3 regions of the Synechococcus sp. R5-15 genome follow, and region 3 is predicted to be linked to each of the others. Evidence: predicted binding sites of a transcription regulator. Region 3 holds the regulator's gene; each other region holds the start of a gene.
The links. The regulator NtcA, encoded in region 3, controls nitrogen genes in cyanobacteria. The targets are predictions, from matches to a motif close to GTANCNNNNGNTAC.

Region 1 (3,280 bases), on a different contig from region 3:
ATCTTGCGGGGGGATCTCTCGCCCATTGTGATTGGCCGCCGCAGCAATATCCAAGATGGAGCCATTCTGCACGGGGATCCCGGACAGCCGACCCTGGTTGGCGAGGAAGTGACCGTAGGCCATCGAGCGGTCATCCACAGTGCCCACATCGAGGGGGGATGTCTGATCGGGATTGGGGCCATTATCTTGAACGGGGTCACCATCGGGGCAGGCAGCATGGTGGGAGCTGGAGCAGTGGTCACCCGGTCTGTGCCACCCCACTCTTTGGCGGCGGGGATCCCGGCCAAGGTTATCCGCACCCTCACCGAGGAAGAGGTCGAGCAACTGCGCCTTCACGCCCAGCACTACGTGGATTTGGCGCTTCAGCATGCCAGCCGCTTTGGCCGGTGGAGCAGAGGTTCGGGCGAGCGGCTCTGAACCTATTTTGCCAGCCGTCTCTCAACAGCCGGGATCCGCGCAGAGCACCCAGGTATCTTTGCTGCCGCCCCCCTGGGAGGAGTTCACCACCAGAGATCCCTTCTTGAGGGCGACGCGGGTCAGCCCCCCTGGGTGAACGTAGATCTCTTTGCCGTAGAGGATATAGGGCCGCAAGTCCACATGACAGGGCTCCAGACAGGGGCCTTCTCCCCGATCCACCAAGGTGGGCACGCGAGAAAGGCACAGGGTGGGTTGGGCGATGTAGTTGCGCGGCTGGGCGCGGATTTTCTCAGCAAAAGCAGACCGCTCTGCCGGTGTAGCCTGGGATCCCATCAGCATGCCATAGCCGCCTGACTCGTTGGCTGCCTTCACCACCAGCTTGTCCAGGTTTTCCAGTACGTACGCCTGATCCTTGGGATCCCAGCAGAGGTAGGTGGGCACGTTGGGCAAAATGGCCTCTTCTCCCAGGTAGTAGCGGATCATCTGCGGCACATAGGCGTAGATCACCTTGTCGTCCGCCACCCCTGTTCCCAAAGCGTTGGCAATCGCCAGCCGCCCTGACCGATAAACCTCAAACAGGCCCGGAACCCCCAGTAGAGAATCGGGGCGAAAGGCCAGCGGATCGATGAAGTCGTCGTCGATACGGCGGTAGATCACATCCACCCGCTGCAGCCCCTTGGTGGTGCGCATTTGCAAATAGCCATCTGCCACCACCAGATCCCGCCCTTCCACCAGCTCCACCCCCATCTGCTGGGCGAGGAAAGAATGCTCGAAGTAGGCGGAGTTGTAGATGCCGGGGGTGAGCACCACCACCGTTGGGTTGGCTAGGTGCGGCACCAGGTTAAGCAGAGTATCCAACAAATGGCTAGGGTAGTCGTCCACCGGGCGGATCCCCATGGTGTTGAACAGGGAGGGAAAGGTGCTTTTCATCACCCGCCGATTTTCCAGCACGTAGGAGATTCCCGACGGACAGCGCAGGTTATCTTCCAACACGTACCAAGTCCCGTCCCGATCCCGCACCAGGTCGGTGCCGGTGACGTGGCACCAAATTCTCCCCGGCGGGTTGAGCCCCACACAGGGCCGCAGAAATCCCTTGGCCGTTTCGATCAGCTCGGCAGGGATCACCCCATCCTTAAGGATCTTCTGGTCGTGATAGACATCGTCGATGAACAGGTTGAGGGCGTGGATGCGCTGCTTGAGACCCTTCTCCAGCCGCTGCCACTCGGAAGCCGAGACAATGCGGGGAATGATGTCAAAGGGGAAAATTCGCTCCGTGCCCTGGCTATCGCCATAGACGTTGAAGGTCACCCCCATTTGAAAGAGGGCCGCCTGCGCCGCCGCTTGCCGCTGCTGCAGTTCCCCTTCTTCCAGAGAATGAATGCGCTCAATCAGCGGGATCGCCTCAGGACGGGGCTGGTTACGCCCCAAAAACAGCTCGTCGTAAAACCCCTCGCCCGGGTCGTAGGCATCAAAACGCACGTCTGGGATCCCTGGAACGCTATCTTCTTCTACTGTTGGGGGCTCTGGATCTGCATAATGTGCTTTCAGCTACTTTTAGCCTGGTAAAAAGAAAGGACTCCGTCCCGCGAACAGTGGGTTGGCCAAACCAGGGGGGGAGCTCTAGGGATCCGCCACCTCAAAGGCCCATAGCCCCCGCTCAGCAGGGATCCGGTGCAACCGTCCGCTGGGAAAACGCCGTTGCAGTTCTGCCCCTTGCTGATCCCATACCCACTCGTTCATGAACAGGGTAAACGGTGGCTCCAGCGCCTGGATGGGCAACACCTCAGGGGAAAACACCGCTACCTTTTGTTCCCGTCCGGCAAAAAATTGGATCCAGCTTTGCCAATAGTGGGGTTCCCCCCAGCCGAAATAGGGGTAGGCAGCGCTGGCGGCCAGATAGAAGCGGTAGTCGGGATCCATTTGGCGAGCTGCCACATAGCGCCCGGTGGCCCCCACATCGTTGCCCTGCGTCCAGCCTTTGTGGACAAAGTCTCCAAAAATGGCCAGGTTCCACCCCCCAATCAGCAGGATTGCCCCCGCCATCGCCGCCGCCGGCAGCCAACTCCCGGCCCGGGATCCCCAGCGTTCCAGGAGACCTGCCAGCACTTGGATCCCTTCCAAGGTTAGATAGGCTACAAAGGGCAGGATCACCAGCAGGCGGGTGTAGTTGGGGGCTTTGGTGATGGCAAAGCTAAAGAGCAAGTAAAGAAACAGGAAACTGCCGATACACAGCCAGTCGTGGGGTTGGCTGCGCTTCTTGAAAAGGCGGTAGAGGCCGGATCCCAGCCCCAGCCAGATCAAAGCCCCCGTCAAGGGATCCACAAAAGCATGGCCGTAGTTGGGATAGATGTAGCCGCGGTCGTGCTGGCCGGGGTCGTTGAACATACTCAGGCCGTTGAAGATGTTGCGCCAGACCGCCTCCTCTGGCGTAGCCGCATTCACCCACATCTGTTGTAACGCCCGCCCTTCCGGGAAAAAGAGAAATTGTTGGCGAGAGTACTCGGCGCTCACCGCAGGTGCTGTGACCGTGGCCACCAGAATGGGCCCAGCCACCAGAAAAAAGCCCAGCGCCGCGGGCACCGTCAGCTTAGCCAGGACCCAGAGGGGATTAGCTTGCTTGTTTTCTCCTCGGAGATCCTCCCGGCCCAGGAGCAGGTACAGAACTCCAAACAGCAACCCCAGCAGGATCACCACCCGCCCCGGCAAATAGCCGTAGAGGGAGAAAGCCGCCGCTCCTCCCCCCAGATAGAGCAACAGGGGATTTTTTTCCCGCACGCCCTTGAGGAGCAAGGCCAGGGCCGCACACTCCACCAGCACAATCAGGTTTTCCCGCATGGCCATGCGGCTGATGCCCAGCAAGGCG
Region 2 (3,280 bases), on a different contig from region 3:
TTGAGACGCGGCCAATCCGCCCGCCTGGACAAAAGCCACCAGCCGCCGAAAAAGAGCACCGCGAAGGCCCCCAAGCGGAAAGCCAGCACCCAATTGACGCTGCGCACAAACTGCTGCAGGATCAGGCTCACACCCCAAGTGGCCAGAAGGGTTTCCAGCGGTCGGCCATACAAAAAGCGGATCACCCCCCGCTCCAGGGCTAGTCCCACCAGAGCCGTGACGGCAAAGGCAGCTACCAAAGCTGGAAAGATGTACAGATCCCGCCAGGGATCCCCTAGGGGACGAAAGGCATTTTGAACCACAAAAGTGGTGTAGGCCCCCAACATCATCAGCTCCCCATGGGCCATGTTGATGACCCCCATGAGGCCGAAAACAATGGCCAAGCCCAAGGCGGCTATTAGCAAGACGGTGCCAATGCTAATGCCGTTGAACAAGCTGTCCAGGAGCAAGGTCATGGGCAGGGGATCCTCCTTCCAACTAAACTAGGGAGGCTAACCGAGCATCTAGGCGGGATCCCCGACCCTATCCAAACGGCAAGGGATCCCAGCCCTGGCCAGGACTAGCTGACTTTGTAGCGACCGCCCTTGGCCGGATCTGACCAATCGCAGGCAAAGCCCTTGGTCTCTGCCACAAACTGGTTCCAGGGCTGCGGCTCCACGGCATCCGTAGAAAAGATGACATCAAACAAACCGTCAGAGCGCACCTGGCCGATCCGCACATACTTGGTCAGGTGGTGATTGGTGTTCATGGTTACCAAGCCTTCTGGGGCATCAAAGGTCTGGCCATAGGCTGCCTGCCGCACGGCGTCGATTTCCACTGTTCCCGCTTTTTCCACTGCCTGCTTCCAGATGTAAACCATGATGTAGGCGGCTTCCATCGGGTCGTTGGTGACGCGGTTTTGGCCGTATTCTGCCTTGAAAGCCTCCACAAACTTCTTGTTGGCAGGCGTATCCACCGTCATAAAGTAGTTCCAGGCGGCGAAGTGCCCTTCCAAGAATTCGGGGCCGATGGCCTGTACCTCTTCTTCAGCAATGCTGACGGACATGGAAGGATAGCGATCTGGCCCCAGCCCTGCCCCTTCCAGTTGTTTGAAAAAGGCCACGTTGCTGTCGCCGTTCAAGCTGTTGTAGATCACACCGCCATTGGGAAGAGCGGCCCGGATCTTGCTGATGATGGGGGTAACTTCTGTGCTGCCCAAAGGCAGATAGTCTTCACCCACCACTTTGCCCCCCAGGGCTTCCAACTGGGCCTTGATGATGGTGTTGGCCGTGCGGGGGAACACGTAGTCGGATCCCACCAGGAAGAACTCTTTGCCCTTGTTCTTGAGCAGCCATTCCACCGAAGGCTCGATCTGCTGGTTGGGGGCAGCGCCGGTGTAGAAGATGTTTTTGGAGCACTCTTGTCCTTCGTACTGCACGGGATACCAGAGCAGGTGCTGCTTGGATTCAAACACCGGCAAAACCGCTTTGCGACTGGCCGAAGTCCAGCAGCCGAATACCGTTGCCACCTTGTCCACATCGATCAATTTGGTGGCTTTCTCCGCAAAGGTTGGCCAATCGGAAGCGCCATCCTCGATAATCGGCTCGATCTGCTTGCCCAAAACCCCACCGGCGGCATTGATCTCTTTGATGGCCAGCTTTTCCGCATCCACCACGCTGGTTTCTGAAATGGCCATGGTGCCGCTAAGGGAGTGCAAAATGCCAACGCGGATGGTCTCTCCCTGGGCGTAGGCGGGCACGGATCGCTTCACCCAGATCTGCGGCCCTAGGGCAGCCCCGGCTCCGGCCAGAGCGCCCATTTTCAGCACTTGACGACGATTAAAAGATTGAGCCATCGGTGATCTCCGAAACGAAGTGAGTGCAAAGGGTGTTAAGAAGTACAGTTGCAGCAGCCCGGCCAACGGGGGGAAGCACCTAGCTCATCACCTCGCCCATGTGTTGAACCTGCCCAACTGCGCTCAGCTGAGGCTTTCACCGAATGCCTTCCCAACATCAACAGAGGAAAAGGCTAATCCTGCAGTCGAGAAAGCGTCGTGCGTCCCTGTTGCCTTAACGTGTTCCATCAAACCCATTCGGCCCGGAGAGAATTGTATCGTGGGATACCTTTTCCCAGAATCCGAGCCCTTTCCCCGCAGGCTGCAGGCAGAGGCAGGGATCCCTTGCTGCCGGCATAATAGGGGTTCTGGGGTCGAGAATTAGTTGAGAGTTAACAGCTTATGGTGCAACAGGCCGGCTATGGATCTTGGCGATCCCCGATTACCGCTGACCTGGTGGTGACGGGATCCCTGCGCTTGGGACAGATGGTTTGGGATCAGGGGGATCTCTACTGGACGGAGGGCCGCCCGCAAGAAAAAGGGCGCAATGTGTTGATGCGGCGCTCTGCCGACGGGATCCTGGTGGAGCTGACACCGGCACCTTTCAATGTGCGGACACGGGTGCATGAGTATGGGGGTGGAGCTTATTGGGTGTCGGCAGGGGTAGTGTATTTTTGCAACTTCGCTGACCAACGGCTCTACCGCCTGCTGCCGGGTTCAGATCCCCAGCCCCTGACAGAAGCAGGCCCCTATCGCTACGCCGACGGGGTGGTGGATCGGGCGCGTGGACGCATCCTCTGTGTGCGGGAGGATCACAGCCGCCAGGGAGAGCCGGAAAACAGCCTTGTCTCGATTGACTTGGAAAGCGGATCCCAGCGCGTTTTGGCCTCTGGGCACAATTTCTATGCCAACCCTCGCCTCAGCCCCGATGGCCAGACCTTGGTATGGCTGACCTGGGATCACCCCCAGATGCCCTGGGATGGGACGGAACTGTGGCGAGCAGAGGTGGCAGCAGATGGCACTCTAGGAGAGCCCCAAAAGCTAGCCGGTGGCCCTGCCGAGTCGATCTTCCAGCCCCAGTGGTCACCGGAGGGGGATCTCTACTTTGTTTCCGATTGCAGCGGCTGGTGGAACCTCTATCGCTGGGATCCCCAGGGCCCCATTCCCCTCTGCCCTATGGAAGCGGAGTTTGGAGAGCCGCAGTGGGTGTTTGGCCTGAGCACCTACGGCTTTGCTGGGGATGGGCGCATTCTGGCCTGCTACCAACAGGGGGGTCTGTGCCATTTGGCCTACCTGGATCCCCAGTCGGGGCAACAGGAAGAGATCCCTTTGCCCTACACCGAGATCCACAATCTGCAGGTAAGTGGGGAAAAAGCCGCTTTCCTGGCCGGATCCCCGACGGAAGCCACTGCCTTGGTCTGCCTAGACTTACCCTCCAGCCAAGTGGAGGTGGTGGCCCGTTCCAGC
Region 3 (3,280 bases):
TGACATTTTCGTAGTAGCTGGTCGCTCCCTCACAAAACCACAGGCATTCCAGATAGTTTTCTTGGTTGTAGTCGATCTTTTCCAATGCCAGCGGACGCAGACGCTTGACATTCCAGGCATGAAACAACTCGTGGGCCAGCAAAGACAAAAAGCGCCGATAGGACTCCGGCTGATGCAGCTCCAGCCCAGAGTAAAGAAGGGTGGTGCTGTACTTGTGCTCAAGGCCACCAAATCCTCCCGGCGACAAATGCACAATGAACCAGTAGCGGTCGTAGGGTAGCCCACCGAAAAACGCGGCTGTGGTTTTGACAATCGCCTTAGCATCAGCGACAGCCCGCTCCACATCCAGAGTGCCCGCCCCCCAAACCACAAAGTAATGGGGGATCCCTTCCACCTCAAACGATTGCATCCGATGCAGGCCCACCTCCACCGGGCTATCCACCAGCTCGTCATAGTCCTCTGCCACAAAAGACTGGCCGGAAGCGGGATCCCCAGAAGAGGAGATCAAAGGCCGCAAACTGGTGGCGATGCGCCAATCGGGCTTGGGGGGGATCACCGTCAAGGTGTAAGGTTCCCGCTCGCGACCGGGCACGTAGAGAAACAGCGCTGCCCCGTTGAAATAGGCGTGGGTCAAATCCAGATGGTTTGTGCGCACCGTCAGCTCATAGGCATAGACCCGGTAGCACACCTTCACGGCAGAACAGCCCGGCGGATCGATCTGCCAGGTGTTCTTGTCCACCTTCCGCCAGGCCAAAGGGATCCCTTGCTCAGTTGCCGCCTGAAACTCCTGCACATGACGGGCATACTCCCGCACCAAGTAGGATCCCGGCGTCCACACCGGCAGCCGCAGCCGCAAAGGCATCTTTGGCTCCACCTCTCGGAGCAGCAGCTCCACCTCCAGGAGGTGATTGGCCGGATCCGGCATCCGCACCGTGAAATGCTGGCGGCTCAGCCGAGAAGGTTCAGCAACAACAGCCTCCGGGCTCCCCATAGATAGATAGATAGATAGAATGTTCCAACCCACTCCACTCTCTACCGCCAAGGGCCGACGCAACCCCCAGCGACAATGGCTCCTATCCTAACCTCTGCCTTTGGCTGGAGAGCAGCAACGAGACTTAAAAACGTAGCGCGTGCTACAAAGATACCTAGGCAGAACCTTCTACTTTAGGGTAAATCTTGGTATCGTCATAGATTCTGAAGTCAATGGGTTGCAACCTAGCCTAATGCTTCTAGATTGATCTTAGTAGGTTGATCTTAGGTATAAACTGACCTTAAAAGGTTGATGAGTATGGCGGTGGCCGTAGCGGAAAAATCTCTGATCACAGCCTTCAAGCAATTGGGAGGCCCTCACCATCCTCCGGTTATCGAAACGTTTGAGCGCGGGAAGACCATTTTTTTTCCAGGGGATCCGGCGGAGCGGGTTTACTTTTTGGTGAAGGGAGCCGTTAAGCTCTCGCGGGTCTACGAAATGGGGGAGGAAATCACCGTCGCCCTCCTACGCGAAAACAGCATCTTCGGCGTGCTCTCCTTTATCACAGGACAGCGCTCTGATCGCTTTTATCACTCGGTGGCTTTTACGCCTACTGAGTTGCTCTCTCTGCCGATCGAGCAGGTGGAAAAATCCCTACAGGAGAACGCCGAACTGGCCATGTTGCTGGTTAAAAGCCTGTCGTCCCGCATTTTGCAAACGGAGATGATGATCGAGACACTGGCTCATCGCGACATGGGATCCCGTCTGGTCAGCTTTTTGTTGATCCTCTGTCGCGATTTCGGAGTGCCTGGCCCGGATGGGGTCACCATTGATCTCAAGCTGTCTCACCAGGCCATTGCCGAAGCCATTGGCTCAACCCGCGTCACCATCACCCGCCTGTTGGGAGAGCTGCGCAAGAAGAAGTACATCTCCATTCACAAGAAGAAGATCACCGTACACGACCCGATGCGGCTGAGCCATCGCTTTGCCTAGAAGGAAGAGGAGAACACTTCCTGAGCAGCACCTTGCCCAGGCAAACCCCGCTCGATGGTTGGTTGAAGCTCTGGCCGGCCTATGTTCAATCTACTGCTGCAGCCTTGAAGAATCTCTGTGCCCGAAGGACAGACTTAAAGTTTTCTGGAAGCTGACCGGATCGCGGGCAAAAACCTACTAGTCTATGGGGGGATCTGGCTTTGGCCAGAGCTATCTAGCCAATTGCTGAGGTGTAACTGTGGAAACAGCCATCGAGTGGATTACCGCCCATGAGATCCTCGACTCGCGAGGGCGTCCCACCCTAGAAGCCCTGGTGGGTCTAGCCAATGGAGCAACGGGCTTGGCGCAGGTTCCCAGCGGTGCCTCGACCGGTACCTTCGAGGCCCATGAGCTGCGGGATGGGGATCCCAAACGCTACGGCGGTAAGGGTGTGCTGAGGGCGGTGGAAAACATCCTTGGCCCCATCCAGTCGGAGCTGCAGGGAGAAGATGCCCTCAACCAAGCCCGTATTGACCAGTTGCTGATCGACCTGGACGGCACCCCCAACAAGTCCCGCCTGGGGGCCAACGCTATTTTGGCAGTTTCTCTGGCGACAGCCAAAGCGGCTGCGGAAGCAGTGGGCTTGCCTCTTTACAAATACCTGGGGGGGCCTTTTGCCAACCTGCTGCCGGTGCCGCTGATGAACGTGCTCAACGGCGGCGCCCACGCCGACAACAACGTCGATATTCAAGAATTTATGCTTGTGCCCATTGGAGCGGCCAGCTTTCGCGAGGCGCTGCGCTACGGGGCTGAGGTGTTTGCGGTACTAAAACAAGTGCTGCAGCAGAAGGGGCTGTCCACCGGTGTGGGGGATGAAGGGGGGTTTGCTCCTGATCTCGACTCCAATGCGGCGGCTTTGGATCTGCTGATGACGGCTATTGAACAGGCAGGCTACAAACCGGGAGCAGATATCGCCTTGGCCTTGGATGTGGCCGCCAACGAGCTGCTGCAGGATGGGCAATATCACTTTGAGGGCAAAGCCCGCAGCGCGGCTGAGATGGTGGCTTACTACCAGCAACTGCTGGCCAACTATCCCATCCTTTCCATTGAAGATGGGCTAGCGGAAGAAGACTGGGCCGGTTGGCAAGCCATGACCGCTCAACTGGGATCCCGGGTACAGCTGGTGGGAGATGACCTGTTTGTAACCAACCTGACCCGCCTGCAAAAGGGCATCGACAGCGCCGCCGCCAACGCCATTTTGATCAAGCCCAACCAAATCGGCACCCTGACGGAGACTGTCTCGGCCATCCAATTGGCAGTTCAAGCCGGCTTTCGCAC

Region 1: the regulator NtcA is predicted to act here: its motif matches at 1,956-1,969, upstream of NW839_RS10600 (circularly permuted type 2 ATP-grasp protein).
Region 2: the regulator NtcA is predicted to act here: its motif matches at 2,089-2,102, upstream of urtA (urea ABC transporter substrate-binding protein).

The regions. Positions count from the first base shown of each region.
Region 1 covers NZ_JANSIK010000119.1:12,656-15,935, forward strand. The annotation lists gene NW839_RS10595 (gamma carbonic anhydrase family protein) at 1-417, shown strand, start outside; gene NW839_RS10600 (circularly permuted type 2 ATP-grasp protein) at 439-1,896, opposite strand; gene NW839_RS10605 (glycosyltransferase family 39 protein) at 2,038-3,280, opposite strand, start outside.
Region 2 covers NZ_JANSIK010000070.1:26,253-29,532, forward strand. The annotation lists gene urtB (urea ABC transporter permease subunit UrtB) at 1-455, opposite strand, end outside; gene urtA (urea ABC transporter substrate-binding protein) at 560-1,834, opposite strand; gene NW839_RS06650 (S9 family peptidase) at 2,216-3,280, shown strand, end outside.
Region 3 covers NZ_JANSIK010000054.1:4,441-7,720, forward strand. The annotation lists gene NW839_RS05505 (M61 family metallopeptidase) at 1-991, opposite strand, end outside; gene ntcA (global nitrogen regulator NtcA) at 1,289-1,963, shown strand; gene eno (phosphopyruvate hydratase) at 2,202-3,280, shown strand, end outside.